Regions from separate parts of the Paenibacillus sp. FSL H3-0329 genome, predicted to be linked through region 1. Evidence: predicted binding sites of a transcription regulator. Region 1 holds the regulator's gene; each other region holds the start of a gene.

Region 1 (8,145 bases):
TCGAGGAGCACAAAGTACATTTATCGTGGCTGATATGCCATTTATGACGTATCACGGGAGTATAGATGAAACCCTGCGGGGTGTGCGCAGATTGATGCAGGAAGGGCGGGCTCATGCCGTCAAAATGGAAGGTGGACTTGAGATTTGTGAGACTGTAGCTACGGTTGTGGCTGCGGGAGTCCCTGTGCTGGGACACATCGGGCTTACTCCTCAATCCGTGAATATGATTGGTGGCTACCGGATTCAAGGCAAAGACGCCAAGGATGCCCAACGCCTGATGGATGAAGCTAAGGCGCTTGAGGCAGCAGGTGCTTTTGCAATCGTTTTGGAGCTGGTAACGGAAGAAGTAGCCCAGGCAATCTCTGAAGCGCTTAGCATCCCAACCATTGGGATTGGTGCAGGCCGTTACTGTGATGGACAGGTATTGGTTTTCCATGATTTGCTGCGTTATGCCTCACCTTATCGTGAGAAACGTTTTGTCAAAACCTATGCGGATGTGGGTAATGTGATCCGTGAGGGCATAAGCCAGTATGTGAAGGAAGTGAAGGAACGTTCCTTCCCAGATGAAGGCCACGTTTTTAATGCAGATGAAACAGTCTTGGAATCTTTATATGGCGCTGCCAGAAAGGAAGGGAAATAAATGAGAGTCGTCAGAAGCATTGAGCAGCTGCGCGAAGCTTTGGAGTATATGAGACAAGGCGGGCACGCCCCGATTGGGTTCGTTCCTACGATGGGATACTTGCATGACGGACATGCCAGTCTGCTTCGCCGGGCTGGAGAAATGAGCAACACAGTGGTAATGAGCATTTTTGTGAATCCTTTGCAATTCGGGCCAAACGAGGATTATGATTCCTATCCGCGTGACGAGCGTCGTGATTTGGAACTCGCTGAACGTGAGGGAGTAGATATTGTATTTATCCCCAGTGTGGAAGAAATGTATCCGCAGCCTACTCGGACTACTGTCTCGGTATCGGAGCTTACTACCCGGCTATGTGGGGCTTCCCGCCCTGGGCATTTTGATGGTGTAACCACAGTGGTTAATAAATTCTTCAATATTGTACAGCCGGATTATGCTTTCTTTGGGCTGAAGGATGCTCAACAAGTTGCTGTCCTTCGCCGAATGGTGTCCGATCTTAATATGAATGTCGAAATTATCCCTTGTCCGATCGTTCGTGAAGGGGATGGACTTGCGCTCAGCTCACGTAACGTATTCTTGTCTCCAGAGGAGCGTAGTCAGGCATTGGTGTTATCTCGTTCCTTACGTGAAGCACGTCAGTCTATTGAAGAAGGAAAAGTAAGAACCGTTGCTGAAGTGCGGGAATTGTTGACATCGGTTATTTCCAGCTCTCCTCTAGCGGTGATTGATTATGCGGAGATCCTAACATTCCCTGATCTTGAAGGATTAGAGGATGAAGCTCTTTTATCAGAAGTGGATGGGGAAATTATTATAGCGCTTGCCGTGAAGTTTGGCAGAACACGCTTGATTGATAATAATGTATTTATTCCAAAGGAGGTTGCTGCACTTGTTTAGACATATGATGAAATCCAAAATTCACCGCGCAACAGTAACGGAAGCGAATTTAAACTATGTGGGCAGTATTACCATTGATGAGAGCTTGATGGAAGCCGCGGACATTCTTGAGAATGAAAAAGTTCAAATTGTGGATAACAATAATGGTTCGCGACTGGAGACCTATGTAATCCCTGGACCGCGTGGAAGCGGAGTGATCTGTCTTAATGGTGCCGCAGCTCGTCTTGTTCAGCCGGGCGATACAGTAATTATCATTTCGTATGCGATGTTGTCCTCGGAAGAACTGGAGTCACATAAGCCAACGGTGGTATTCGTGGATGAGAATAACAAACCAGTGAAGCTGGCTGATCATGAATTGCATGCTACAATCGCTTAATGTATGGACTTACGCCATGTAATGAATGGCAGGGATGAAAGACCCCGATCTCGCAGAAAATGAAGTCAGGCAAGCTGAACTGATTTCATCTTCAGTAAGGGGGGATAGCCCATGTTTCAACATTTGTTTGCTGAAATGAACAAGGTGCTTCAGGAGATCATAACAGATTACCCTACAGCGGAGGGTGCCCGCCGGAACGAGCTTTTATGCAATTATAATATGCTGCATAGACTGAGCGATAAAGTGATGGATGAATGGCTCGCTTTTGCTGAGAAGCTAAGTCACTTTCGCGAAAGTGCGGATTTTACAGCAGTGGTCGAAGAGGAAGTGCCGGAACAGGAAGCACCAGAGCTGTGTATGGATTCCTTTGTAAGAGGTCAGGGATATTATAAGCTGCTGATGTATGGAAAGTGTATTGATCAGTTTAAAGAAGTTATTGCGCAATACCCGGATAGCTTGGCTGCTCGATTATATTTAGCCATCTCTTATCTGCAGGAAGGTGACGGTGAAGCCGCTTGGAGTCATCTGAACCATATGCTGGGCTTGATACGGGAGACCAAGCTGAAAGCCATGGTATATAATGCTTTAGGCTGCATACGAGCCTCACAGGAACGTTTTAATGAAGCGCAGGAATTGTTTGACCTTGCCTTGCAGCATGACCCGGCGCTTCCGGAGCCAAACGTTAACTTAGAGGTATGCCGCCGTCGTGGAGGGAAGCTGCATTTTGGAAATCAGCTGGTTTCCCTTTTGTAAAAGAATAACGGTTTTGGAAATTTCTATTCAAGCGATGCATCCCCTGAACCAGTGGTGTGCATCGCCTTTTTTCGCAACTTCTGTTATGCTGATTAAGAGTCTCAATTGAAAGGGAATAGAATTATAATGAAATTTGCCGTGCTTGATTTTGAAACAACAGGAACCCAATCCGTGGGTGAAATTATCCAGGTTGGCCTTGCAATTATAGAAGAAGACCGGTCCATCTCCCGGGTATATGGTTCCTATGTCAAGCCCGGAACGCCGATTCCTCCTTTTATAACAGGTCTGACGGGGATTACCGATGATGATGTGAAGGATGCGCCTGAGCTGGATGAGATGATGATGGAGCTTGTTCCGCTCTTGGATGATGTTGTGCTTGTAGGGCATAATGTCGCTTTCGACTTCCATTTTTTACAAAATGCTTTAGATCGTTGTGGTTATTTGCCATTTCAAGGGCGGATTTTGGATACGATTGATTTTCTGAAAATTTGCTTTCCTTCGCTCACATCTTATCAGCTAGGCTCTGTCAGTGCTCATTTTGGAGTGACACATGATCGTCCGCATCAGGCAGATAGTGATGCACTTGCGACTGCTTTAGTGCTGTTGAAATGTCTGGAGGAGCTCTACGAGCTGCCGCTGCTTACGATCCAGAGACTCTGTGAGCTGTTTACCGAAGAGGATAGTGATCTGGGCTGGTACTTTGATGGTCTGCTGCGAGAGCGGGAAGCGGAGACGCTACAGCCCGAAGGTGATCTGACTTTCTATCGTCAATTAGCGCTTGCAGTAGGAGACTGGACGGAGTTAGCGCCACCTAGAGATGAGCATGCTGAGAATCCGCTAGCGAATTTATCTTTTACTGATTATATGGACGAAGTAACCAAACGACTTAAAGACACATTACCGCAGTATGAAAGCCGGGAAGCTCAGGATATTATGATCAATGAGGTGATGACGGCACTTGCCGAAGACAAACACCTACTGATCGAAGCGGGCACAGGAACCGGTAAATCGCTCGGTTATTTGTTGCCTGCCATTTATCAAAGCGTTCGCACCAATGAAAAAGTCATGGTCAGCACTCATACCATTAATCTGCAGGACCAATTGCGCGAGCGGGATATCCCTTTGTTAACGCAGGTAGTTCCTTTTCCGTTTAAAGCTGCTATTTTTAAGGGAAGAGGACATTATTTGTGTCTGCGTAAGTTTGAGCATAAAATTAATAAAAAGGACTTTATAAGCCCAAGGGAAGATGCGCTTACTGCAGCTCAGATGATCGTATGGCTCACTCAAAGTGAATCAGGGGATGATGAAGAGCTGAATTTAAGCGGCCGGGGCGGTGATTTCTGGGAGACGGTGGCAAGCGATACCGATTCCTGTCTGGGCCGTTCCTGTCCTTGGTTCCGCAAATGCTATTATCATAGGGCCAAGCATGAAGCTGGGATTGCTGACGTGGTCATTACGAACCACTCCAAGCTATTCGCAGATGTTAAAGCTGGGCACCAGCTGCTTCCAGCTTACGAGCATCTTGTAATTGATGAAGCACATCATTTAGAAGATGTGGCTGGTAAACATCTTGGCATGCATATGAAGCATTTCACTGTGGCACACACGTTATCGCGACTGTATAAAGATAGCCGAAACGGACAGCTTCCTGCTCTGCGCCAGATCTTACAGTCGTCAGGCAGTGAAGAGGCTTCAGAATGGAGCGGAGTCATCGATCGGATCTACCCGGATCTGCTTACTGTCAAAGAAACCTGGGATGCACTCAGCGACAAGCTGTTCAGCCTTTTGCCGGAACGCAGTGATGCGGCAGCAGGGGAAGCGGGACAACTGGTTATGCGTTTGCTTCCCGCCCGTAAGCCGAAGGATTGGGATGAATTAGTTGCGCTTGAGAACACTATGAATCTGACGTTAAGCGACATCATCCGTAAGGGTGATAAAATGCTTAATGAGATGCGTGACCAGGAAAGCCAATCCTCAGCAGACAGTCTTGTTACTGATATTAGCGGTTTATTTAAGGATTTGGCTTCCATACGTGAGCAAGTAAGATTCTTTATGGGGCTGAATGACGATAATGTAGTATATTGGCTGGAGGCAAATGGAAATTACCGCAGCAAATCACTGCAGATGTATGCCGTCCCTGTGGATGTTAGCAGCCAGCTTAAAGAGTTGTTCTTCGATAAGAAAAAAAGCATCGTGCTTACCTCGGCGACGCTGTCTGTAGATAAATCTTTTCAGTTTATGATTGATAATCTCGGACTTAACGAAGCTGCGGAAGAGGGACGTCTAATGACCTCACTCCTTCCATCTCCCTTTAAGTATCGCGAGCAGGCGCTGCTAGTTATACCGCGTGATTTTCCTAGTGTGAAGGGCAGTGTGGGCGATGCTCGATTTGTCGATACACTCGTACAGTCGTTAGCAGAAGCTGCCAAAACAACACGTGGGCGGATGCTGGTTCTGTTTACTTCTTATAAAATGCTGCGTCAGGTATATGATCCGCTTAAAGAGGCTTTGGCCTCACAAGAGATTACGGTGCTTGGTCAAGGCGTGGAAGGTGGCAGCCGGAGCAAGCTGATCCGCCGCTTTCAGGACAGTGCAGCATCCGTTCTGCTGGGGACGAGCAGCTTCTGGGAAGGTGTAGATATTCCAGGTGAAGCACTGACTTGCCTGGCCATCGTGAGACTTCCGTTTCAACCACCGAATCACCCGTTGGCGGAAGCGAAGTCGGAGTTATTGCAGGCCCAGAAGAAGAATCCGTTCATGAAATTATCTGTTCCTCAAGCGGTTATTCGTTTTAAGCAGGGATTCGGAAGACTGGTTCGCACGGCGCAGGATCGCGGAATAGTTATTGTTTATGATACAAGGGTTATTGAATCTCATTACGGGAAGTATTTCCTTTATTCATTGCCTGGTCCCAAAATGGAGCATATGCTGACTGATCAAATGGTCCCCCGCATAGCGGAATGGCTAGAGGATGGCGGCGCTTCTTAAAATGCTCGTCTTCAGTTTAGCTCCTCCTTATCCTTAAGGGCGGTAAGTTACAGTACCGCCCTTAATAAGGAGAGGTATACGTTTGAATATGGATTTTCACAAGAACATTACTATTTTTAGGAGGAAAAATATGAAATCGGATAAAATATCAGAAGCCGTTGTTCGCAGACTACCTGTGTATTTGCGTTTTTTGAATGATCTCCAGAATCGCGAAATATTAACAGTTTCCTCTCAGGAACTTGGACAAAAGCTTGATCTTAATCCCGCACAGATTCGTAAGGATTTAGCGTATTTTGGTGACTTCGGCAGAAAAGGTATCGGCTATGATGTAACGTATCTTATTGAGAAAATCCGTCATATTCTGAAGCTGGATCAACAGCTTAATGTAGCTTTAGTAGGGGCAGGTAATCTCGGACATGCCTTGTCTAATTACAATGCATATCTCAAAGATACTATGAAAATCACGGCTATATTTGATTCGTACGCTCCTAAGGTTGGACGTAAGATCAACTCCCTTACTGTGCAACCAATGGATGAACTAGGCAGCACGATTCGTGAGCAAGGTATTCGCATTGCCATTATTACCGTACCTGATTCAGAAGCTCAAAATGTAGCAGATATTCTCATTTCTTCTGGGATTGAAGCGATTTTGAACTTTGCCCCTGTGATTCTGAAGACACCACCGAATATCCGGGTGCATGCAGCTGATTTTACAACTGATCTGCAAAGTCTTGCTTATTACTTGCGGGATGGAAAGGAAGAAAGCGAACATGAACAGCAATAAAACGATAATTAAGGGCGGGTATTTTCTGACTCCGGGAACGGATGAGCCGGTTCTGAGTGGATATATGACTATTGAAGATGATTTAATCACTTACATAGGAAAAGAAGAGCCTCAGATGGAAGCTGGAGTGCAAGTGGTTGATGGCAGTCGTCTGCTGTTCATGCCTGGACTTGTAAACACACATGGTCATGCGGCGATGTCTTTGCTGCGTGGATATGGAGATGATTTAGCGCTACAAGTGTGGCTTCAGGAGAAAATGTGGCCGATGGAGGAAAAGTTCACCGGTGATGATGTATACTGGGGAACCTCCTTATCTGTATTGGAAATGCTGAAGGGTGGAACTACGACCTTCCTCGATATGTATGATCATATGGACCGAGTAGCTGAGGTAGCTGAGTTATCAGGTATCCGTTCCGTATTGATGCGTGGTGTGATCGGGTTATGTCCAGAGGATGTACAGAATCACAAGCTTGCGGAAGCGATTTCTTTTGCCCGTAACTGGCATGGAAAGGCGGACGGTAGAATTACTACTATGATCTCGCCGCACGCCCCTTATACTTGCCCTCCGGACTTCCTGGTTAAGTTCGTGCAGGCAGCGCATGATCTGGATTTACCGATGCATACGCATATGTCCGAAACGAAACGTGAAGTGGAACAAAATGTGGCGGATTACGGGTTGCGTCCTGTAGCTCACTTAGAGAAGCTTGGAATGTTCACACGTCCCTCGATAGTTGCACATGGTGTTCATTTAAATGATGAAGAGATTGAGATCTTGGCTCGCCATAATGTGGGTGTCTCTCATAATCCGGGCAGTAATTTGAAGCTGGCTAGCGGAGTGGCTCGGGTTACTGATCTTCTAAAAGCTGGTGTGAAGGTGTCTCTTGGCACGGATGGCGCGGCCAGCAACAATAACTTGGATATGTTTGAAGAGATGCGGCTTGCAGCTCTCATTCATAAGGGTGTCAGCGGTGATCCAACGGCTGTTCCAGCTCCAGAAGCTCTACGTATGGCTACAGAATATGGCGCCCAGTCCATCTTTTTAAATAATGTAGGTAGACTTGCTGTTGGGATGAAAGCTGATTTCATTGCAATTGATATAGATCAGCCGCATTTGCTGCCACACACAGATCTGTTGTCTCATGCAGTTTACTCTGCTAGCGCTAAGGATGTTGAGCATGTGTGGGTGAATGGTAAACAGGTCATCAAGCATGGGCAATGCTTAACCCTGGATGAGGAAGCTATCCGGCGTAAAGCGCAAGAAGCCTTCGAAGGTTTATTGAAGCGTTAAGTCTGGATAATAACGAATAAATAATAGGCTGCGACTTTTTGCTTTTAGCAAAAGTTGCGGCCTTTTGTACATTTTAAAGGCTGGGAAAGCTAGAAAATTATGAAATTTTGGATAAACACGCGGGTGTGTTATATAATCAAAAAAGATATATTACTAGAAAGGGAGCTGTACCTTGAAGAAAAGGAAAAAATGGATCCTCCTGGGGTCAGTTCTGATTCTGCTCCTGGGGTTTGGACTTATCCAGTTCTATGCCTATATTATGAAAGATCAATGGAACGAGCAGGATATCGCCAAGGATGTTGCCAAAACCAGAGCGGGTCTAACAGAGGTAACCAAAGCACAAAAATCGGTTTGGGATGAAAATGCAGTGTACTGGGTTTTAACAGGAAAAAATGAAGCCGGGACTGCTCTTATGGTCTGGGTCC
Region 2 (8,145 bases), 3.1 Mb from region 1:
TAGAATTCAGCATCTGGTTTCGTTGACCAAAAAATAAAGGTAACCCTGAAGCCGGTTATTCAACCTCCTTCAGGATTACCTTCATGTACTGCTTGCTCTAGTCATTCTTTTTCTGAATAAACACATACGTACTCTCATCCGACAGCTCATCAGCAAAGCTGAAATCAAATCCGTCGAAGCCTTTGATATCCTCCACACAGCTGATTTGCCGCTCAGCCATGAAGCGTACCATTTCACCTCTGGCCATCTTGACCAGGGTCGCTCTCTCCACTACCTTACCGCCGATCTCCTGCCCGAATATACAACTAACCATGCGAACGTTCCCGCCAATATAAGGGGAGATGCACTTGCTGTATTCCTTAGAGGCCAGATTCAGAATGATGTCAGTCTCCGAAAATAGCTGATCTGCCAGCTTCCTGTTCCAGAACTCGTAGATAGACTTGAAACCAGGTCCGCTAAGCTTAGCCTGCATCTCCAGCCTGTACGGAACAACGCCGTCAAATGGCCGGACGATTCCATAGAATCCGGACAATATCCGTAAATGCTGCTGAAGATATTCCAGCTCCTCCATTTGAAGTACCCCGGGTGCCATGTACTGGTACTGGATTCCCTCATAAGAAAAGATAGCCGGTGTAAGATTCCGTGTTACATCCATATCCCGAATCCGTTCCACATTCAGCGTGGCGATGGCATCATTGCATTTCCATAACGATTTGGCTTCTTCATAATTCAACTTTTGTAATAAGGCCAGAAGAGTCTGCGACTCGCTTATGAATTGCGGCATCTGGCGGCAATCCAAGAAATCTGTATCCATCTTCATCTTCTTGGCAGGCGATATAATGATTCTCATGGTGCTCCCTTTTCTTACCCCCGCGGGGAATTTAAATGTAACCTTATCCTATCACACTTAATCTTCGTAGGCTTGGGGCAAGTTCATGAAATTTGTTCACTGCCGCCCACCTTGTGCGCCACCGCCATCTGTACCTGGGTTGCCGTTTCTCCTTGTCCCACCATTCATGCCGGGAGATCCGCCCCCATCTTTCCCCCGCCCGCCGGTGAAGCCCTGTCCCCCGTTCGCTCTTGACCCGGAGTCAGTACTCGTTATCTTCTGTGCGGTAATAGCATCGCAGGAGACGAGCACCATGGAACAACTTAGCACTGCTATGAGCAAAGCGAAATATCGCTTGATCCGCATCTTTGAATCCCCTCTTTCCGAGCGAACATAGTTAACGTGGAAAATATCTTTTTAACATATAATCGTATACGTCCTTAAAACCCATGTAGGATAATACGATCAGCAGCGGATACACCGGGTAAATATACCGGGACTTGATCTCCCATAAAAGATAGAATCCGATAAAGCCCAGCACCACAAGAATCAAAGAGGTCTCTTCAAATCTTTTGGCTCTTATTCCACCGATTAAGCGAACGAGTATAAACACATACATCAGAAAATTCAGAACATACAGCAGCCACAACATTCCACTTCTATAATTGGAGTCTGCCTTAAACAAATCCGTAGCAGCATTAGTGTAGCTATAACGGTCCATGACAAAGCCCATTCTTCCCCCGTTACTGGATGATCCGTCATTTCCGAGCCCATATCGTTCCATCTGGTAGGTTCCTTCCGTCCAGGTCCAAACGATTTTTTTATAATACATCTTCACTAAGTCACTTAGGCCCGCCTCGGAGAGTTTATTACGGATTTCTTCTTTAAATAACTCCGTACTTTCTGCCTTATTATAATTTGCATCCTGCTGATAGATAGCGTAGCTCTCCCGGTTGTCCCAGAACCCAAACGTCTCCAGATTGATCCCCATATTCAGCCACATGTAGACAGGTGCGGAATTTTCGTTCATCGGTTCATCTACAACATTCGTCGCCTGCAGCACAGCATTTTGCGTCCAGCCGGGAACATTAAACAATATGGCCGTGATAAACAAAGCGCTAAGAACCTTTTTCACTCCGATAGAACGTATGTTAAATAAAAGACCCGCCACCACGGTAATCAGAAAAATAACACCGATACTGCGGAAATAGTTGCCTATTGCCAGTAAGAGAGCTGCGAAGAAAATATCCTTAATGGACCTTCTTTTGATAAATCTTATGGCAAAATATAAAGCACTTGTCAGAAAAGCGGTAGCGATCACATCGTTATAGATAAAATTACTCATAAACAATGAAGGGATATAGGTTGCGGCAAACACGAGGATGCCATAATCCTTATCCTTGGACTTATAATTGAGCTCTTTATACAGCATATAAATCATTAATGAGGTTAAGAGTGTAAACAGAATATTAAATATTTTGATTACCAGATAATTATCCGGAAAGATCAACAACAACGTCTTTAAATATAAAACGATCGAAAAATTAAACGGAAACATATGCAGATAGCCGTTCGTGTCAAACGACGAATAATCATTCCTGTACAGCATGTCGAGTGCCAATGAAAGCACTGTCTGCGAATCATCCGTCGGCAAGCGTGGAAACAGAAAGATAATCACCATCTGGATTGCAAAAGAAAATAGCAGTGTGGCTGGAATGACTATTTTCCAACTGTACTTATTAAGCCTCAGGCACATTTTATACAAAATAACGCTTAATGCCAGCACCCCTGCGATCACTAGAATAAAAAGACCCAGCTGTTGTCTCTCCAAAATTGGCGTATCCCCATATACGAAATAATTATATTTCGCCCTAATAAAAAAGGAGGATGCGATAAAAAGACCGATAAAGAATGCAAGTATGAGATACAATGTTTTTTGAATTCCTCTTATCATGGAAAACCTCCTTTGCGCAATCGAAAGCCCTTTACAATCCGCTGCCCCGATTCATAAAAAGCATTATAAACACCCAAACTGAAAATCCAATGAAAATCGGATGTTTGGGAATTCGCAAGGAGGAGATTTAGAAAGAGGGGTACGTCCTACAATTGGGAATCAAAAAATCGCAAATGTGATACGGAAGTTTCAAAATGGAGAAAGTTGCGGAGACAAAGAGAGAAAATGGAAAACTACTCCAATCCTAGGGAGTATTATGACAAGAGTCTTAATTCTCTTTCAAACGATTATGCTATACTGGTGGAGCAAATAGAATAGGCTTAAAGGGTCGGTCGGCTACCTCTCACCGAAGGGAGGGATGCCTTGTGACAGTGTTTGAAGCAATGATGCTTATGCTAACCTTTGGTTCGCTTATCGTAGCGCTGCTGTCCAATAAACGCAAATAGACCGCCCACTCACAAAGGCATGCGGTCTATCTGTCGTGTCCTATTTGCTGAAGCCTACCGCCCTTAAAAGCGGCTATTGCCTTGGGAGTCGTGTTACAGCACGGCTCTCTTTGCATTTTACGTCTTTTCTGCCTTTAATATACCACAAATAATTTAATAACGTAATAATGTACGGTGTTACATTACATTTCCAATCTCCCAGAAAATCCATCCATCCTTGCGTACATCAGAAGAATTTACTATCCATCTTTTTTAAAAACCGATTATCAGCGATTAAACTTTTCACTCTCTTCGTTGTATTAGGCCCTTTCGGTGTGCTACCTCTTCTATTCAGCAAAATCCACCGTAGACATGCCCAAGCTTCAAAGATCTCAAGTTCTTCCTGATCCATATCATTTTCCAATAGATAAGCAGTTCGGAACACATCAGCATAACGCTCGGAGATATATATTTTCAGCAGAATAAGTGACCAGGCAAAATCATATCTAGAGTCTCCCAACTGGCCGTTCGTCCAATCAATTATGGTATATCGCTCTTTATCCTCCACTATATTTCCGATATGAAAATCCCCATGAATGATACAGTCTTGCTTCATTGGAGTTTGCTCAACAAGAATAGTCAACACATTAGAAATATCAGATTGTTCTTTGGCTTCAGGGAAAAAGTAGCCGATGAAATTGTATTTTGGCAGTTGTATATTTCCAATCTCTTCAACGCGAATTTTATGTATTTTTGCTAATAGGCTTGCGAGTTCCTTCATTTTCCTGGTATTCATTTTATGAATAGGGGTTCCGTCAAAACTTGTTAACAACACCTTATCTCCATCCAAATTGATTCCCCAGCCCACTGGTTTAGAGACGGCTACTCCTCGTTCGGATAGAACATCCAATAAACGATATTGAAACTGGACATCCGGTCTGGATTCCTTATTCCATGTTTTCAGTACATAGCTCTCTTGATCAGAATTAATCCTTATGACCTCAGCTTCAAATCCTTGATCCATTGTATGCGCAGTTAAGCTGTCTTCCTGATTTAATAAGTCGTTTATGATTTCGTTGTGCTCTAGCCAATTTATGAGAGATATAGGAGTTTTCAAAAATGGTTCTTCCTTTCGGAGTCAGCTACAACAGATTTACGCAACCCAAAACTACAAATAACATAAAATAGATTGTTCTATCCAGTACATAAATACAGTATCCGGGCTTTTCTTTTCAAACTTTTTCATTTTTAAATACATGTCCATTCCATCAGAAACATCATGCCATAAATCCGTAAATACAAAATCATATTTTTCCTTAGACATATGTTGTTCTGCATATTCGAAAGCATCTGCTTGGATAAGCCTGATCTTGTGAGCATTACTGAATTGTGGCAGTACGTATTTATTAAATAGATCAATGACATCTTGATTTTTTTCAACAACCGTTATGCTTTCAACATTATCTTTTTCAGAAACCATATAAGCATAATAGCCAAGCCCAAGTCCAAACGTAAGAACATTCCCACACGCTTTATCTACAGCTTCTTTCATTGTTTCTATTTCATTTGGCGTGATCGTCATCCAGATTCTATCATTCTCTAATACGGCCGGGAACATGAATTCAGTTTGAAAAAAACCAACCTGAGGAATTTGTCTTCCCTCTTCTGTCCGGATGATATCATTGCAAACAAAACCTTCAAAAGGTTTATATTTTTCATATTTTAATTCACTATTATTAATCTTTATAGTTGGTATCTTGATATTTTTATAATATGGATTGTCATAATATTCATTTGCATCAAGCTTATGAAGCATATTGCTAAAATATTGGTTGAACAATTCCTTATCATCAACATTATCAACCGTATCCATCCCAAAGGCAGAAGCCAACATTAAACCAAAAGCGTATTCATAAGACACTCCAAAGTTAACAATTTCTTCAATTTCTTCTTTGCTAATAAAGTCGGGGGTATTATTCAAATAATGACTTAGTAAAGCAAACACTTTATAGTTATCTTCTTTTACCTTTTCTTTTATTACTCTATTAGATTCCATATCCTCACCTGTTTATTAGAAATTATTTCCACGACTCTTATTAGTCTTTCCAGTATGCCTAGTAGGCAATACTCCCATTTTACCATTTAAAAATCCAGAAGAACAAAAATCGCTTTACTAATCCGTGACAGTTACCACTTCTACAGTGAGAAAATCTTACGTCAAAATCTTCTAATTGCAAGGTTTATGGTCCATTTTTCAGCTAATCTGCTCAATATTTCGTTACCCTATGTTAGAATAGACGACTTGTATAATTTGTGAAAACATTCACTAATAGTCATGATTGATGGTATACTTAATAAGAAGATGAACTAAAGAGAATAACGATGGAAACTGTGGACGTAACCGTAGAAGATTTGAAGTTAGGAGAATAACAGCGACGCGCGCGCTTCTCCACTTCCAACTCCCTCTGATACTTCCTTTCTTTTTTGTCGGGTTCTTTTGGTACATCTTAATAGAGAAATATAAAAGTGGAGGGTTAACAATGAAAAAGAAAGCAGCTGGTGCTCTGAGTCTCGTCCTCTCTGTCATGCTCGTTACCGCAGGTTGCGGTAATGGAAACGACAAGGTGAACGAGAGCAAGAGTAATAACAACGAGAAAAAAGAAGTTGAAGCCGTCTCCGGGGCATCTGAAGCAAGCTACACACCATTCGATCAATTAAAAGATAAATATGATATCATCATTGTCGGTGCGGGTGGTGCGGGAATGTCCGCGGCGCTTGAGGCCAAAGAGAAAGGCATGAACCCTGTTATTTTGGAAAAAATGCCGGTTGCCGGCGGGAACACAACCAAATCCTCTTCGGGAATGAACGCTTCTGAAACAAAATTCCAAAAAGAACAAAACATTGAAGACAGCAATGATTTATTTTATGAAGAGTCATTAAAAGGTGGCCATGACACTAACGACAAAGAAATGCTTCGTTTCTTCGTTGATAATTCCGCGAGTGCGATCGATTGGCTGGATTCCATCGGAATCCGCTTGAACAATATCACCATTACAGGCGGCATGAACGAAAAACGTACACACCGTCCTGAAGATGGCTCTGCTGTGGGTCAATACCTTGTCAAAGGTTTAGTGAAAAACGTACAAGAGAAAGAAATTCCACTTTTCGTGAATGCTGATGTCAAAGAAATTACCGAAAAAGACGGCAAGGTTAATGGCGTTAAAGTCCTCTTTAACCAAACAGAGGAAAAAACAATTACGGCAGATGCTGTCGTTGTAACCACTGGCGGGTTCGGTGCCAATATGGATTTGATCTCCGAAGTAAGACCTGACTTGGAAGGCTACGTTACTACTAACCAAATCGGCAGTACCGGAGACGGCATCAAGATGATTGAGAAACTCGGAGGCACAACCGTCGATATGGATCAAATCCAAGTTCACCCGACTGTGCAGCAAGAAAAATCCTACCTCATTGGCGAAGCTGTTCGTGGGGAAGGCGCTATCCTTGTTTCCAGTGAAGGTACACGCTTCACCAACGAATTGGATACCCGTGATAAAGTAACGGCTTCCATTAATACACTGCCTGAAAAAGCAGCTACGCTGGTCTTTGATTCCGGTGTTAAATCCCGTGTGAAGGCTATTGAACAATATGACAAAATGGGTTTCGTGATTCAGGCGGATTCCATCGAAGCTTTGGCCAAAGAAATCGGTGTTCCAGAGGATAAGCTGGCAACAACGCTTGATACTTGGAACAGCGCCGTTAAGAATAAAAAGGATGCCGAATTTGGCAGAACTACAGGAATGGACAATGACCTGTCCACTGGTCCTTTCTACGCTATTAAAATTGCTCCTGGGATTCACTACACCATGGGTGGCGTGAAGATCAATACGAACACAGAAGTTCTAAATAAAGATGGTGAAGCTATTCCTGGTCTGTTTGCGGCTGGTGAAGTTACAGGCGGCTTACACGGACAAAACCGGATCGGCGGCAACTCTGTTGCAGAAATCATTATTTTCGGCCGTCAAGCTGGGATCAAATCTGCTGAATTCATAAAAGCAAAATAAGTAGATAATAGATACTATAAGCCTCACAGCAAAAAGCTCAAGCATCGGCAAGTTAGCCGCTGGCTTGAGCTTTTTTAATGTAATTAATCGCCAATAGTCCGGATAATAGTATCAAACGGATCTAATTCCAACGTTTGTTGTCCATATTCTGTATCAATCGTAGTTTTTTGAAGCTGGTCGCTATTGTTAATCACGACGAGTATTTTACTTTCTGGATAATACGCACACTCTGTATATAAATTATCCGTAATATACTTTGTGTCCTTTAACTCATTCCCGGCATAACGAATCACATTTAACAGCAATCTTGTATTTTCAAAGCTTAAGGTGAAAGAAGGCAGGTAGATCCCCTTTCCTTTACCAAAGGTATGGGCAGACAATGTTATCATCCCACTCTTTTCACACAATACCGCTGCCGAGCCATCCGTAAGATAAATGTTATTTTTAGGTGTTATACTGGCTCCTTCAGGCACTAAACCTTGCTCATCTCTAGCCTCAAATGTCCATCTTCCATGAGCTACCTTGGAGCCTGTATCCTCATCGAGACCAAGCACATGGGCCATTCTGAAAAAGCTGTCATAACCTTCAAGCGCCGAAGGCTGATTGACACCTATAAAAGTACCGCCCTCATAAACCCACGCTGTCAGTAAGTCCACGCACTTATGGTCACTCCAGTATTCTCCGCCACTCCATGCTGAACCTGCCGAGCCGGCATTAATCACTACATCACACTCTTGTAATACTCCCTTACGGATATCTTCAAAATCAATGAACTGGACTTCAATCGGCAATCCGGACAAAGCCTCATTGATATGAATCAGATCATGGATATACGTTTCATGGAAATGCCCGGACAAAGTCCACGATCTCAAT
Region 3 (8,145 bases), 310 kb from region 1:
TGGAATTTATATGGTTAGTCTGATGTTCACTCATTAATATCCCTCCATTCATGTAATGCAATTAAATAGATCACAATCTAATTATAAAGCAAATAACCACAGCCTGCCAGCTTCCGCCAAATAAGCTCTCTGTTACCTAGTGTTTTTTTACTTCCTGTGAACTGTAACGAAAGCTTAGTCCGGCTATAATAAGCACAATGGCATAAACAACGATGGCTATAATCGCATTTCCAGGGTTCTGGAACAGTTGATCCCCAAGGAAGGCATACAAGGCGATGCCTGGGATTTTTCCAATAGCTGAGGCAGCTAGATAACTCCAGAAGGGCAGCCCGGCTGCTCCGGCATAGATGTTAACTGCGGTCTGCGGGATAATCGGCAAGAGACGTGCTAAGACAATAGAAGCAAAGGGCCGCCGTTCTATGCCTTTTGTGAATTTTTCAAGTAGGGGAATAGAAGTCAGATAAGCTCTCGCTTGATCTTGAAATAAGAACTTCACTACGCCGAAAAGGAATGCGGCAGCAAGGGTTGTAGCTACCCAGCAAATTAAAGCACCAGCCAAACTTCCGCATGCATAACCAAAAAATCCGATGACCGCTTTGTACGGTACAACTGGAAAGAGAGCCAGTAAAGTTGCGATCCCTATAGAGCCAAAAAGATTATGATCCTCTTTCATCCAGCTAAGGATGTCATATCTGTAGATAAACGCAAGGATTGTGCCCGAAACATAAAGAATAATCGAGAACCATTTTCTCATAGCTAATATACCCTTTCTTCCACTCATTCATCTCATCATACGGGATAAAAAGTAAATATTGAAGTGAAGATCATTGTCGGCGAACGCCAAGCAGGTATAATAGCATTTATAGAGAACAAAGAGAGAGATAAATTCTTGAATTATAAAGAGGGGAGTTAGATCAGTGATCGTTTCTGTACGCAAAAGAGTCGCCATCATCGGGATTGGCAATATCGCCCGCAAAGTATATTTGCCACTGCTCTCTCAGCATGGACAAGTTGAGGTAGTGGGGGTTCTCAGTCACTCGTCCACAACAGTAGAGCAAGCTGTTAATGCCTATCGCTTTCCTAAAGGTACGACAAATTTGGACGAGCTGTTGTCTTGGGATCTGGATGCAGTATTTGTGCATAGCCCAACGACGACCCATTATGATATAGTAACAAAATGTCTCGAACAGGGGATTTCGGTGTATGTAGATAAGCCGCTGTCCTATGATCTGGAAGAATCCATAAGGATGGCAGAGCTGGCAGAAAATAAAGGGCTGCTGCTAGGAGTGGGCTTTAATCGGCGTTTTGCCCCAATGTATGTCACCGCCAAGAGTTGGCTCGAGGAAGCTGGAGGCATTAGCCATTGCCACGCGATTAAACATCGCACGAAGCTGCAATTAGGCAGCAGCCGTGAGACTGTACATGACGACTTGATTCATATGCTTGATCTGCTGTTATGGTTATGTGGAGATCAGTATGAGCTGCTTCGCAGTAATCTTCAATCCAATGGAGAGGGGCGACTTGTCCAGGCATCTGGAATGCTGGGTTGGGAGCAAGGCTCAGTGGGGATGTATAGCATGGTTCGTGAGGCTGGTGTTGATTTGGAGAAGCTGGAGCTGCACGGTAATGGCCGTTCGGTGGAAGTGGCAGATCTGGACCAAGCCATCCTATATGAAAAAAATGCTTTGCCACGGACCCAGAGCTTTGGAAGCTGGGATACGGTGCTGGATAGAAGAGGTTTCGGTGGAGTGGTAGATCATTTCCTGAACAATATAAATACACCAGAGTTATGCAGTATTGCTGCTTCAGCAGTTCTGCCTAGTCATAGATTGGCAGCTCAGCTTGCTGAATGAGGTCTCTAAGAAAGGAGTAAAATATGGAAGACAACCGTAAATTAGTGGAGGAACAAATCATCGAAAGCTATAAGCGGGAGGAAGAGATGATGATCCTTGTATTCGCCCAGTGGTGCGTGAATCAAGGACTCGACCCGCACAGTTTATATTTGCAGGCTTATCCACAGCAAGAAGGGAATGAAGCCTTGCGAAAAGCGCTTGCCCTAACGGTTTCTGCGGAGGAAGCAGGGGATATTTCCGATGACACAGTTCTCGGCGTACTCTCCTTATTCGGAAATGATGACTTGGCGCAAATCGTGACAGAAGCGATTGCTCAAAGGGAATCTAAAGCACATACAGGGGATTGACAACGAGGATATAATGATAATGTCAGATGAACTTTTTTTAGTAAACGATGTTCATCAGGGATGAAATGTGTTAATATTATATATACTAACTAATAGTAAGTTTCGCTAGTGAGAGGTGAGAACAATGGAAGAACATCAAATTTCGATGTGTCCCAGATTTGAGACAGCCTTCTCTTTCTTAGGCAAACGTTGGAATGGACTTATTATTCAGACATTGATGAGTGGACCGAAGCGGTTTAAAGATATTTCCGGCCTCATTCCTTCAATGAGCGATAAGATGCTGTCCGAGCGGATGAAGGATTTGGAAGGTGAGGGTATTCTGGTTAGACATGTATACCCGGAAACACCTGTACGTATTGAATATGAACTAACAGACAAAGGCCGTGCGCTGGAGCCTGTTATGCAGCAGATTCAGTCTTGGGCTGAGAGCTGGGTAGAGTAGAAATCAAAGTCGTGTTTTGGCCCTTTTTCCTGAAGAACGGAGGAGGGCTTTTCAATTTTTAAATAAAAACCTTGCACAGATCGAAAAAATCTGTAATATAATAGAAAAAACGTTGTATGTTCCTTGAATGGAAACGCTTGCAATATTGGTTTTTGCTCAAATCTACTCAGCTGGAGTACAGGCATAGCAAAACTATTAGGAGGCGAGGGAGATGAAGACCACCCTGTATTCCCGGGAAATAACGTATGGAAAAAAGGATGTTACTGAGCTGGAGAACGCTTCGATCAAAGTACAGCTCATCTATGACAAGACGTTGTTCATGCTGCATAGCCATCTTCCAGATTCCTTATGGGATGCGTGGATTGGTGTGCCTTACAGCATTATCTCTTCACTCTACAAAGGCAACAATGATAGCGGGACTATTTTTCAAAAATGGATTCAAAGTCCTTCTGGCTGGAAATGTATCGGCTGTGAACGGCATTGTCTGGAGTCGACGGAACCTCTTCAAGAAGTGAATGTGGCGAGTAATCAACGACAATATAAGTTCCATAATGGCATTCGCCAAAGCATGGTGCTACAAGCCCTAATTTGGTCCATGTACGAGAATACCGTATTATTCAAACCCTTTTTAGGGGATGAGCCCTTTTTTGATGAAGATGATTTGCATACGATATCCTCTTATTTCGTGCCAACTTATCTTAACGATCTACGTCTACTGGAGCAGTCTAAGCCTTGTAAAGAGTACAAAGATCAGAATATACAGATTTATCAGGAATGGATATCCGCCCCTGACCTTGTCCTCAAATGGAATGGTGGCCTGACAGAAGGCAGATGGATGACCGGTGTTTATATGGATCACTCCCGCTTTGCTGGTTTAGGACCTTATTTAAAGGACGCAAAGGGTAAGCGAACGTATATGCAGGCTTATGTTCAATAAAAGATACAGATTTGGTGTGACCGAATAGATAAATGTAAGACAAATAACATTACTGATGCCCGTGTGGTAAACAAAAGACAGGTCGATTGTGGGGATATATCTCCATGATTGACCTTTTTCGTTCAACAAAGAGATACAATTTTCGTGAGTACAATCACAAGTCAAAACTCCTTTCAGGGTTAAGGTGAACAGGTAGAAAAGATTTTTTCAGAACCTGATCACATATCCCGAGGAGGAACTATTATGGAAACTAAACAACCTAATGATAGAATTTCAGATTTACAGCATAAGCAATCGGTGCAACCTGGATTTACTCCAGATGCCCTTGTAAAAGATATTGTGCTGCAATTCCCAAAAGCTGCGGATTATTTCAAGTCCAAACGGATTGATTTCTGCTGTGGAGGCGCCAAACCTCTTGCTGAAGCAGCTGTAGAGCGTGGACTAGATCAAGAGATGATCATTAGTGATCTCAACAAGCTATTCGAGGAATATCCGGTACCACAAGAAGAACTCGCATGGAACACAGCACCTTCTGCAGAGTTAATCGACCATATAGTGAGTAAACATCACCATTACCTGCGGGAAGAGCTGCCCCTAATTAGCCAAAATGTAACTAAGGTATACCGGGTTCATGGCGGAGATTCACCTCATTTAGAAGAGTTATATAGCTTGTTTAATACACTTAAGGAAGATCTGCTTCAGCATACAGCTAAAGAAGAGGAAGACGAGTTTCCAAAATTATTAGCGTATGATGCCAATCCAAGTGAAGAAGGGCTGACCATACTTCGTGAGGCATTAATTGACCTTGAGAGTGAACATGACACAGCAGGCGATATATTGAGACAAATACGCAAAATAACAGATGATTTCACCCCACCGGCTCATGCTTGTACAACCTATCGTTTGACTTATGCCCGGCTAGAGGAGCTGGAGAGCATGACTTTTGAACATGTTCATCTGGAGAATAATATATTGTTCCCTAGATTCCAGTAGAAAAAATGAGTTTTCAAAGAGTCCCTTAGGGGACTTTTTTTATATTTGAGAACAAAGCTTATTTACGTTATTCTTAAATAGACAGTATGCATAACTTACTACAAGCCTGAGACGCTGTGTGGTCATTAGGCGGGACAAGGCGGTGTCACTATGCCCACGAAATATATGTGGAGGTTGTTACTAGGATTAGTCATCGTATTCATAATAGGTGGATGTTCGACTCTTGCTGACGTTAATAATGAAGGGAATAATGGCTTAGCAGGATCAGACGGGCCTACGCTTTCGCTTATCGTTGCGGGAAATGACTTGCTGACCAACCCTTTGGACAAGCAGCTTAGCGAGAGCTACAGAAAAGGGATAACGATCTTTGACCTACTGAAAGGTAGTGGGAAGGCCACCTTTTCTGAGGATAACACAAGCATTCTAACGGTAAATAATATTTCACTCAGTCCAGGAATGAATTGGGAGCTGCAAATGGATGGGGAGACCATTGGATCTGAGGATTGGGGTCGAACCGTCGGGCATGAATCAAAATTAGTAATTACGGCGATGTCTAAGGAACAAGAGGAACCCCTTCAAATTGTGTTGTTGACCGTGAATGGCGGAAGTGAGCAAGTGAATTTGAATCATTCATATGTTATGGGATTTACTGAAGATTTAACAGTGAGAGGTTTGTTGAAGAACAGCAGTGTGGTGCAGTTGACCGAAGACAACAAAAAGGTGTTATCCATTGGTGATTATACTCCTCTTAGCAATGAAGTTTGGAAGATGAAGGTGAATGGGAAGCAGCTGCTTGAGAATGGAATGGACATGAAGCTTAGAGTGCAGGATGAATTGGAGATTTTATTGGCTATACGTTAAAAAAAGTACATAAATGCCAGATCTACGGTTATTCAGAACCTGTGATCTGGCTTTTTTTATTAGAATTTAGAACCTAACAAAATTGTCTTATTTTTTATGTGAAAACATTCACATTTAATGTGACTGTAATCACAATCTCTCTTAAATTTTGAAATGTATAATTTCATTATGTAGAAGATAAGTTGAAGCAAAGTTCAACAAGAACGGATAAGACTGAGGAGGCACCTAACTATGGCAGCGAAGAGAGAAAAATTAGTATTAGTCGGCAACGGTATGGCAGGCATAGGTACGCTAGAGCAAATATTGAAGCTAGGTGGAGCTTATGACATTACGGTCTTTGGAAGCGAACCTCACCCCAATTATAATCGGATCATGTTGTCCTATGTTCTCGAAGGCAGTAAAACCATCAACGATATCATCCTAAACGACTGGAACTGGTATGAAGATAACAACATTACCTTGCATACAGGAACAACAGTTACGCGAATTGACGAGCATTCCAAGCAAGTAATTGCGGATAACGGTATGGCTGTTTCTTACGATAAAGTGATTATTGCAACGGGTTCGAATTCATTTATTTTACCTGTACCTGGTTGTGATAAGGAAGGCGTAGTGGGTTTCCGGGATATTGCAGATTGTGATGCGATGCTAGCTGCGGCTAAACAATACAACAAAGCGGCGGTAATCGGCGGGGGCTTACTTGGATTGGAAGCGGCAAAGGGTCTTGTGAACCTTGGCATGGACGTTACTGTAGTGCATCTGATGGAAGATCTAATGGAGCGCCAGCTTGATCGTAATGCCTCCTCTATGTTGCAAGCTGAGCTAGAGCGTCAAGGCGTGAAATTTGCCATGGGCAAACAAACAGTAGAATTGACTGGGGAACAGAGAGTAAGTGGTTTACAATTTAGTGATGGCACTACACTTGCAGCTGATTTTGTAGTTATGGCTGTAGGCATCAAACCGAATATAACTGTGGCAAAAGAAAGCGGAATTGCTGTTAATCGTGGAATTGTAGTGGACGATTATTTGCAGACCTCTATGCAGAATGTATATTCCATTGGCGAATGTGCCGAACATCGCGGAGTTTGTTACGGATTAGTAGCGCCGCTCTTCGAGCAGGGTATGGTTCTAGCTAAACATCTCTGCGGAAGCGATACAAATCCATATGAAGGTTCTGTTGTCTCCACCAAATTAAAAATTTCCGGTGTGGATGTATTTTCTGCAGGTGAGTTTATGGATTCCCCTGAGCACACTGTAATCTCAAGCAAAGATGAATGGAAGCGAACCTATAAGAAAATTCTGCTCAAAGACAATGTCATTGTTGGTGCAGTCCTGTTCGGGGATGTGACGGAATCGGCTAACCTGCAAAAGTTAGTAAAACAAGGTGCTGTAATGACTGATGAGATTTATACAGAGGTCATGGGTACGGGCTGCTGCGGAAGCGGAGCCAAAAAGAGCACATCTGTAGAAGCTATGGCGGACGAAGAAATCGTTTGTGGCTGTAATGGGGTTACGAAAAAAGCGATTGTGGATGCGGTCATAGAAAATGGTTTTACTACTGTGGACGAGATCAAAGCATGTACAGGAGCGACGCGTTCTTGCGGAGGTTGTAAACCGGTTGTAGAACAAATTTTACAATTTGTCCTGGGTGATAGTTTTGAGCAGTCTGCCAAGCAAGGTATCTGTAGCTGTACAACGCTTAGCCGGGATGAGATTGTTGCTGAGATTACAGCTAAAGGTCTTAGTACTACTAAAGAGGTTATGCATGTACTGGGTTGGAAACAAGAGGAAGGCTGCTCTAAATGCCGTCCGGCGATTAACTATTATCTGGGGATGCTAAATCCGGATACACATCAAGATGAGAAGGAATCACGTTTTGTTAATGAACGTATGGGAGCCAATATTCAGAAAGACGGAACCTATACCGTTATTCCACGCATGTACGGCGGGGTAACGACACCAGAGGATTTGAAGAAAATCGCTGATGTCTCCCTTAAATATGATGTAAAAGTTGTGAAGGTGACTGGTGGGCAACGCCTGGATCTAATCGGGGTGAAAAAAGAGGATCTGCCGAAGGTATGGGAAGAGCTCGATATGCCATCAGGTTATGGTTATGCCAAATCGCTACGTACGGTTAAGACTTGTGTGGGTTCACAGTTCTGCCGTTTCGGTACACAGGATTCGCTGGGAATGGGCGCGCTCATAGAACGTAAGTATGAACGTCTTGATTTTCCTGCCAAGTTTAAAATAGCTGTCAACGGCTGCCCACGTAACTGTGCGGAATCCTGCACGAAGGATATTGGCATCGTCGGTAATGACGGCGGTTGGGAAGTATTTATCGGTGGTAACGGTGGGATCAAACCACGGATTGCTGATTCCTTCTGCAAAATTAAGACCGATGAAGAGTTGATCGAAGTGTGCTCCGCTGTGATGCAATATTATCGTGAGACCGGTAATTATTTGGAGAGAACCTCCGAGTGGGTTGAGCGTATGGGACTTGAGCAGATTCAAATGGTCATTTTGAATAATGAAGATAACCGCAAAGAGCTGGCCGCACGGATTGACTTTGCTCTGACTCAGGTGACGGATCCTTGGAAAAAAATGCTTAATGACAGTAGCACTCGTACTGCGCTTTTTGAAGAAACAAGAGTCTAGCGGATATAACGCACACAGAAGGGGAGAGACCAATGAATAAGACCACACAAACGTATG
Region 4 (8,145 bases), 180 kb from region 1:
TCTGCTTCAAAATTATTCAATTTTTCCATGACTCCATGAGAATTAGTAGTAGTGATCTGAATGTTAACTTCCGGAAAAGATTGTTTAAATAATGACGCCCACCGGGGAATGAGGATGCTTGTCGCCAAATAATTACCTGCAATCCGCAGATTCCCCTCAGGAAATTTGTGATAGTCTTCAATGATTTGCTGGACTTGATCACCCATGGCAAAAAACTTCTCAAGAGGTTCGATTAACCTTTTTCCTAAAGGGGTGGGCACCATCCTCTTTCCTTTAATTTCAAATAATAAAATATGATTCTCCCGTTCAAACTTACGGATTTGCGCTGATATAGCGGGTTGACTGATATGCAAACGTTCAGAGGCTTTGGTCACACTACCTGTGATCGCAACGTAATAAAACAATTTTAATACATGATAGTTCATCGTGATCTCTTCCTCACTTCATAAAATAATATCTGTATTCGCCGCTTATCCTCAGTCATTTTACTATAACTATACATTATGGATGTTAACTATTATATATTGTTTATTTATATTTATTTCTTTTATACTTACAACTATTCATAAGGGAGGTTTTGTTAATGACAAAGACAGTATTATACTTAACCCGCCACGGGCAAACAGAATGGAATTTACAAAAACGAATGCAAGGCCATCAAAATTCTGCGCTTACAGCCTTGGGCGAACAGCAGGCGGAATGGTTGAGAGATCGTTTGCAAGTAGAAAACTTAGGCGCAATTTATTCTAGTACTAGTCCAAGAGCATTGCATACTGCACAGATTTTACGGGGAAAGCGGAGTTTACCTATTCATCAGCAAGTTTCTTTAATGGAAATTAACATGGGGAGCTGGGAAGGAATGAATACGGATCAGATACAACTAGAATCCCCTTTACAATATTCCCATTTTTTCACCAGACCCGATCTATATATTCCTCTAACCTCAGGTGAAACTTATAAGCAGCTTGAAGAAAGAGTAGTGCCGACAATGGAGCGCATCATTAACGATAACGTAGGGCTAGAGGTGCTCATCGTCACCCATCGGATGACTTTAAAAGTCATTATGGCTTATTTTCTTAATAAATCATTGCAGGAAATAGGGGAGTTACCGGATATTCTCTCTACTGCATTATGTAAAGTAACCCTAACTGATAACAATACAACCATCGATCTGTATGGAGATACTTCACATTATCAATGACTATGTATTAAAAAAATAAAAAGGTAACTCCGATTAACGGGGCTACCTTTTTAGCGTTCAACATTAAATATCCACACTTTTGATTATAAAACTGCGTACCTTCATCCATTTGCCTGAAATGAATTCATCAATCGTTTTCGTCTTTGGTCTAACGCAAAAACGGTGTTTTGCCCCTTTATCAAAGCCCACAGCTTCAAAAATTAGGCTGTCCCCTATTTGCTCCTTGAAGAACACTTGCTTTAATCCCAACCTATTTAACATTTCAAGCTTTACGCTCTCAATATATGTGCGCGAATACTCCTTAGACATATGTGTTCCTCCTAGTAGTGGTAGTAATAGTATAAGTCAATATGAAGAAAATCAACAACAGTTGATATATTCTTCCACAAAAAAACAACCAGGCAGCGATTCTCCGTTATTGGAGGTTCGCTGACTGGTGTTTTGGGTCTGTTGTGATTTGCTTGATAGGTTATGAGCTAAGCTTAATCATTCGTAGCTTTCGGATAACCACTCCGTTGTAGCGCACTATCTTGATATATCTGTAAGATAACTGCAATCTATACACTTATTCGATATCCACAAGGGCTAATTCTAACTTTAAGTGTATTCTATACAATTAAAAACTAGAGAAATAGCCTATAGAGTATTAAATCAGGAAAATAGATGTACAAAATACAGCTATTTTCATTGGCCGGGCGTTTTGAGCATTTTAGTTGTACAAAATACAGTTAAAACCATCTACTGTACACTTCAATGTTTCATACTCCATTACTTCATACTCCAATAATTCACTGCTTCAATACTCCATTACTTGTTACTTCGAAGCCGTTGGCTCTCATATGGTAACTAGATGGGGTGTAGTCCATTATGAGTCAGCCCATTCATTACTGATTCCTTTTGCCTATCCTATCCGGATAATTCTATCTATTTAGTCCTTCTACTTCTACCTAATCGAAATCATCACTAACTTATTTAACTTCAGTTGCCCCAGTCACTTTACCTTCAATCCCTGCAGTTGCTTTCACATCTTCGTTTGCGAAGTAAAGATTTCCATCAATAGTCGAGGTTTCATGCAGGTTAAATCCGTTCGCTTCTACATAAACATCACCTTTAATGGTTCCGCCTTGAACTCGCAAATTTTCACTTTGTACGGTTAACTTAGGTACAGTGAGTGTGTAATTGGCAGTAACTTTGTGATCAGCGTCTTGGGCATAAAGAGCAATCTTACGGTAGATGTCGCCGTCTGCGGCCCCTTTATCATGGAATTCGCCTTCAACAACAACATCTTGGGCAATGGTCACATCATTTAGAATGGCAATAATCCAGTTTCCATCTTTACTTACAGCCTTGGTAAACGCATCTGCTTGATTTACGATTGAAGCTGTAGTAACTGCATCCGTTTGCTCTGTAGCTGGAGCCGTAGTAGCCGCTGAATTAGTTGCATTATTATTATTCGCACCACAACCAGACAAGACTGCAACCGAGACGCCTGCTACTAACATCATTTTAAATAACTTCATTTTAAATCCCCCTTGTTTTTGATTATAAATTAATTATATATTAAAATTTTTAATAAACAGGTGAAAAATTTCACAATATTGTGTCGTTATCTGAAGCGGTTTCACAAAGGTGATTAATTCCATACAAAAAGGACACTCCCAATAACTGCGGAAGTATCCTCATAGTCTTTATTACTATAATTTTTTAGATTAAATACCCTCTTGAAAAAGATATGGAACCATCATACTCTACACTTACTTTTTTAATGTTAGGTTTATGCAAAACATCAGCATAAAAATAATACAGCGGAAGGATGACCATTTGGTCAATGAGCATTTTTTCAGCTTTTGCATAAAGCTTGTTTCGTTCGCTAGTGTCTAATGTAAGCCTAGCTTGTTTAATATAACTATCATAAAGTGCACTGCTCCAGCCCGAATCATTATCGCTGCTCCAAGATGTGAAATAATCTAAAAAAGTCGATGGATCGTTATAGTCGGCTGCCCAAGCCGCTTTTGCCATTGTATAATTCTGCTTAAGACGATTATCAAGCAGATCTTCCCAGGGTTGAACCTCAAAGCCTACTGTAATGCCCAGATTTTTGTTCCAGCTGTTAATAACGGCTTCTGCAATTTCTTCATGCCCTTCATTTATAATAATCGAAAAACTAGGAAGCTGAGTTAAGCCCTCTTCCTTCAAACCTTCCTGAAGTAATTTCTTAGCCTGTATTACATCCTCTTTGAAATACCGTGTATCAATAATCTCTGATCTAAAATTCAACTTGGAACCACGAATACTCCGAGGAATAAAACCGTAAGCAGGTGTACCATAGCCGATAGATTCTCGGTTAGCTGCCATGGCTAATGCTTTACGTATCTTCAGATTTTTGAAAGGTGCTTTGCTTAGATTGTACTGATAATAATATGTAGAAGCATACGGCAAAGCATATAACTCCTGAGGGAATACAGAATTTAAAGAAGCCTTATCTATCAGCTCATCTTTTGCCCCTACCCAGTCAACTTCATTGTTTAAGTAGGCCATAGTTGGCGAAGGTGTTCCAGCTTTAGGCCGAAGTAGATGCACCTCTGAGAAACGAATTTCTTGCGCCGCATAATAGTTTGGATTTTTAATTAGATGAATCGAATTTTCATCCCACTGTTGCAGTTTAAAAGGGCCATTAGTAACCATAGTTTTAATATTGTACGCCCAATTCTTATCTGCTTTCGCGACTTGCGCATTAATTGGCATGTAAATACTTTCCGCGAGAAGCTGCGGGAAATGTGAAGTTTTTTCATTCAAAGTCACTTGGAGTGTATCGTTATTTAACGCTTTCACACCCACTTTCGAAGACTCCTTTAGCTTCCCTTTATGATAATTCTCTGCGTTAGCAATTATGAACATTTTGAATGCATAGCTATTCATAGACTGAGGTGCAAGCGCTTGTTTCCATGCATACTCAAAATCTGAAGCCTTAACCTGCTGCTGATTACTCCATTTTGCGCTCGGCCGCAAGGAGAACGTGTATGTTTTCCCATCCTTGGAGACTGTCCACGACTTGGCTATCCCGGGAACCGCCTCTCCCGCATCATTCAAACGCACCAATCCCTCAAATATCCCTTTAAAGACCGTAGTCGTACTACTATCTGTGGAAGTGGCAGGATCTAGATCTACAGGAATATAATCAAAACCAATACGCAACACCTGTTTAGCCTGTACAGCAGATGCAGTGTTCCCTTCACTTACATTTAAACCTATTAGTAATACTAAAACAAAGAGAACATGGAGCAATTTTTTCATCGACACTTCCCCTATTTCTATTATTTTTATTAACTAGAATAACATGGAATCTATTGATTCCGATAGATTAATTTCACCGTAATTCTTCCATTTCTAGAACCTAGCAGGGTCATCTAACTGCACACTCACTTCCCATTGACGCTTTGGGATCAGAATGTTAATCTTTAGAAAATATCACAAGGATAAGGGAGCTATTTACTGGTGAAAAAGACAACCATGAAGGACATCGCACTTCGTGCCAATGTCTCCGTCGCAACAGTGAGCTATGTTCTGAATCGTGTCGGCAACCAAACCATTCCTGAGAAAACGCGCCAGCAGATTCTTCAGCTTGCCGAGGAACTACACTACATACCCAATCTGGCGGCACGTTCACTTGCGAATCAGAAAACAGGATTGGTAGGTGTGCTTGTTAACACCTCAGCCCATACACCACACTGGAAGCTCCATGCCCAGTTCTCATTTATACATGCCTTGGAACAACGGTTAACAAATGCTGGTTACCATACGCTGCTATATTCACTTGATGTTGATCAGCCTTCTTTGGATATTATCGTAGAAAGAAAGCTGGAGGCTGTATTTCTGATCGATGTGCGCGAGGAAGCCTTTTATTCGATCTCCAAGCATTTTGTAGAAGGAATTCCTTTGATTCTGATCGACAGCATGATTGAAGATAAACTCTTTAAGCAGGTCCTTTTCAACTATCGAACAGCTCTGCAAAAGGTAAAACCACAGGACCTTTCACAGGTATGTTTAATTATGGAGAGCTTCAATAACTCTTTCCTCACCCGCTTTATTCAGGACAGTATTCCATTACCTGAAGAAGCGATATTCACCGTTGTCAATTTGGAGGAATTAAATACATTCTTACAGGAGGGGGACTATAAAGAGGCCATTGTCATTAATGAGTTTATTGGAAGTTACGTTGAAAAAAACGGGAGGTTCGAACAACTCTCTGTGCTTTGCACCTGCAATTGTCCGGAAATATTAGGCGATGACGTTCATAAATTCATTTTCACAGGGGATAAAGCGGCTACTGCATTTGAACTCATGGACAAATTATTGCATCATTCTGACTACTCCGCACAAGAAAATAATTGTTATTTTGTAGAATAATTTTTTTGTCTATTCACTTAAGCGTTTAAGTTGAAGGGAGCATAACTTATGCCTGATCCTGTATTAGTGAAACAAGTTCCCCCTGCTGTTCAAGCTCATCCCTCTCTTTGGGGAAATCGGAGATTCCTGCTGCTACTCAGTTCGTACTCCATTTCCTTATTCGGTAACACTTTTCATAGTATTGCTTTAAGTTTATGGGTACTGCAAACGACCGGCAGCGCCAAAATGATTGCCATCATCACGATAATCAATTTAGTGCTCAGTTCTTTACTTGGATCAATAGGGGGAACTTTTGCGGATAGGGTCAATCGTCGAACCCTCATGCTGATCACAGATCTGATAAGTTGCGGACTCGTAGTGACACATGCTTTAGCCATTTCCCTGCCTTCTACTTCGTTCATTGTCGTCGCTATACTGACGGGTCTTACGACCGTTTCAGCTTTATTCCAGTCCCCGGCATACCAAGCTTCTATCACTACTGTTGTTGGTAAAGAACATCTACAAAAAGCGGTAGGATTGTTGAACTTGTCTGAAAACATCTGCCGGACTATTGGTTATTCAGCCGGTGGGATTTACGTAGCGAGTTTTGGAGCCGCCGACGCTATTTTATTTGATGGAGCTACGTTCTTTCTCTCCTTTCTGCTCGTTTTAGCGGTCCGCTCCCTTCCTTTGCCAACTCAATTGAATAACGTGCCCAAGAAAGAACGGAAATTCACACAGGATTTGATCGATGGAATTCGCTATATTTGGAGGTACCCTTTTGCACGCGCCGTTATGATTATGCTTCCTACCTTAACCTTATTTTTTGTCCCCTCCCTGATGTTGACCCAGGTTATGGCCGTCAAAGTGTGGGATTCCACTCCCTTTCAGTTTGGACTTATTGAAGCCTGTATTCCACTTGGTTATATGATCGGGTCCGGACTGATCTTGCTGCTTGGCTCCAAATTGAAAAACAGAGGTTTCCTTATTATGACTGGACTGCTATGTCTCGGTCCCCTGTACCTCCTGTTATCATTCGTCACTTCCGCTGCGATTGCCATTCCTATCATTCTTGTGATTGGCTTCATGTTCTCATTCTCCACGTTGCTGATTAATACAATCCTAAGGCTGGAAGTTTCAGAAGACATCCAGGGTAGGGTGTTCGGTGTATTAGGTTCTATCATGAGTGTAGCCCCATCCATTGGTCTTACTGCTGTCTCGTTCTTGTCTGATCTCTTCAGCCCTGGTCCTGTCATGGGTTCAATCGGAGTCTTACTGCTGCTGTTTGCCTTATCAACTATCACTAAATTAAAGGTAATTCGAAACTACAAGTAATTTCAGAATGTATCCTGTGTTCTTTATCGCCCTCTTTTTCTAATAACGCGTCTAAGATGAAGCTCAAACAGTAATAGAACAACCAGAAAAATCAATAACAGGAGACCCGCTATTCCAGTTAAAAACGGAAATAGGAGTGGGAAGAAAATACTAGGATAGGCCTTAGTAACATCTGAATAATACCCCATACCCATAAGGGAGGTACCGGAGAACTCGATTAGCTTGACACCTAAATGATTGTTGCTTCTTTGCGCATAGCTGAGAACCTCTTCGTCTACATCTCCGTTTTGTGCAATCGTGATGATTTTCCATTTTCTTGTTTCCATGGGTTGACTATCATCGGTCAGTCTTTGGACTATACTTACTTGTTCCTCACCAGTCTTTCGGTCCTTTACTGTGAGAATATCTATCCACGAAAAATATCTGCTGCCTCTGTCCCGATTGGATAGCCATATTTCATCAGGGGTGGAGATTTTTTGATCATTTAATAAGAACTGAACTTTGACAATATCACCAGGCGGGGCCTTCTCCTCTTCATCCCATGGAGTCATATCTGCTTTCCTGCCTGTTTTTTCTTCCCTGATTTTAATATTCTTATGAGCAACCGTTATCTCTTGTACGTTTATTGGGTTATATTCTTTTTCAGCATGCTTTATCTCATAACGCTGATTTATTTGATCAGAAATTATATACTCACGTATATAGTTGAACAATGGGTTAAAAGAAATCGCCAGCAAAAATAGCGAGACGCCAGATATAACTATAAACTTCTTCATAAGTCCTCCTTTTTAACTTACAGTCAGTTTAAACTTTTGGCGTGAACCCCCTTCCGGTCCATCGGGAACATATTCCTGCAAAGGACTAAATCCAAATTTCCGATAAAACTCCCTGGCAGGTTGGCCTGCTAAATGATCCTCACCAAAGGTAGTGACGGTTATCTAAATCTCCCAACCATAATAAACATTGTGGAATAAAATCTGCATAGTTCTGTAATGCATTAATCGTACGGATTACCTCACAAGTACCCAGCTCCCGTTCTGCGTCATCCGAGCTCTCCAGTCCTAGCGAACGTCTGATATTGTAAGCTAACCATTCTAATTTTCCCAAAAAGCCATAGTTGAGCACAACCTGCCAATCCGCATAAATCTCTCCGCCATGCTCCAGATAGCTGTTAATCAAATTTGAGAATGCCTTTTTGCTTAAATCTCCCGATTCAGAACCTG

The links. The regulator Rex, encoded in region 1, represses fermentation and respiration genes when NADH is low (regulators of the CRP and FNR family bind a similar motif). The targets are predictions, from matches to a motif close to TTGTGAAATATTTCACAA.
Region 2: NSQ66_RS03630 (flavocytochrome c) is a predicted target of Rex. The motif match lies at 5,520-5,537, and genes of this name have one in related genera.
Region 3: nirB (nitrite reductase large subunit NirB) is a predicted target of Rex. The motif match lies at 5,530-5,547, and genes of this name have one in related genera.
Region 4: NSQ66_RS19405 (polymer-forming cytoskeletal protein) is a predicted target of Rex. The motif match lies at 2,780-2,797, and genes of this name have one in related genera.

The regions. Positions count from the first base shown of each region.
Region 1 is NZ_CP150150.1:4,561,663-4,569,807, reverse strand. It holds gene panB (3-methyl-2-oxobutanoate hydroxymethyltransferase) at 1-640, shown strand, start outside; gene panC (pantoate--beta-alanine ligase) at 641-1,531, shown strand; gene panD (aspartate 1-decarboxylase) at 1,524-1,907, shown strand; gene NSQ66_RS20170 (hypothetical protein) at 2,019-2,660, shown strand; gene dinG (ATP-dependent DNA helicase DinG) at 2,787-5,648, shown strand; gene NSQ66_RS20160 (redox-sensing transcriptional repressor Rex) at 5,779-6,432, shown strand; gene NSQ66_RS20155 (amidohydrolase) at 6,419-7,720, shown strand; gene NSQ66_RS20150 (DUF5590 domain-containing protein) at 7,893-8,145, shown strand, end outside.
Region 2 is NZ_CP150150.1:820,358-828,502, reverse strand. It holds gene yaaA (peroxide stress protein YaaA) at 98-850, opposite strand; gene NSQ66_RS03650 (hypothetical protein) at 947-1,195, opposite strand; gene NSQ66_RS03645 (glycosyltransferase family 39 protein) at 1,227-2,783, opposite strand; gene NSQ66_RS03640 (aminoglycoside phosphotransferase family protein) at 3,456-4,232, opposite strand; gene NSQ66_RS03635 (hypothetical protein) at 4,377-5,264, opposite strand; gene NSQ66_RS03630 (flavocytochrome c) at 5,749-7,272, shown strand; gene gnpA (1,3-beta-galactosyl-N-acetylhexosamine phosphorylase) at 7,356-8,145, opposite strand, start outside.
Region 3 is NZ_CP150150.1:4,874,096-4,882,240, reverse strand. It holds gene msrA (peptide-methionine (S)-S-oxide reductase MsrA) at 1-34, opposite strand, end outside; gene NSQ66_RS21665 (VTT domain-containing protein) at 137-754, opposite strand; gene NSQ66_RS21660 (Gfo/Idh/MocA family oxidoreductase) at 918-1,853, shown strand; gene NSQ66_RS21655 (hypothetical protein) at 1,877-2,200, shown strand; gene NSQ66_RS21650 (helix-turn-helix domain-containing protein) at 2,325-2,642, shown strand; gene NSQ66_RS21645 (hypothetical protein) at 2,854-3,579, shown strand; gene ric (iron-sulfur cluster repair di-iron protein) at 3,877-4,572, shown strand; gene NSQ66_RS21635 (hypothetical protein) at 4,723-5,433, shown strand; gene nirB (nitrite reductase large subunit NirB) at 5,665-8,088, shown strand; gene nirD (nitrite reductase small subunit NirD) at 8,121-8,145, shown strand, end outside.
Region 4 is NZ_CP150150.1:4,384,033-4,392,177, forward strand. It holds gene NSQ66_RS19390 (LysR family transcriptional regulator) at 1-425, opposite strand, end outside; gene NSQ66_RS19395 (histidine phosphatase family protein) at 584-1,201, shown strand; gene NSQ66_RS19400 (hypothetical protein) at 1,265-1,510, opposite strand; gene NSQ66_RS19405 (polymer-forming cytoskeletal protein) at 2,170-2,721, opposite strand; gene NSQ66_RS19410 (peptide ABC transporter substrate-binding protein) at 2,906-4,495, opposite strand; gene NSQ66_RS19415 (LacI family DNA-binding transcriptional regulator) at 4,697-5,608, shown strand; gene NSQ66_RS19420 (MFS transporter) at 5,657-6,922, shown strand; gene NSQ66_RS19425 (hypothetical protein) at 6,946-7,698, opposite strand; gene NSQ66_RS19430 (phosphotransferase) at 7,838-8,145, opposite strand, start outside.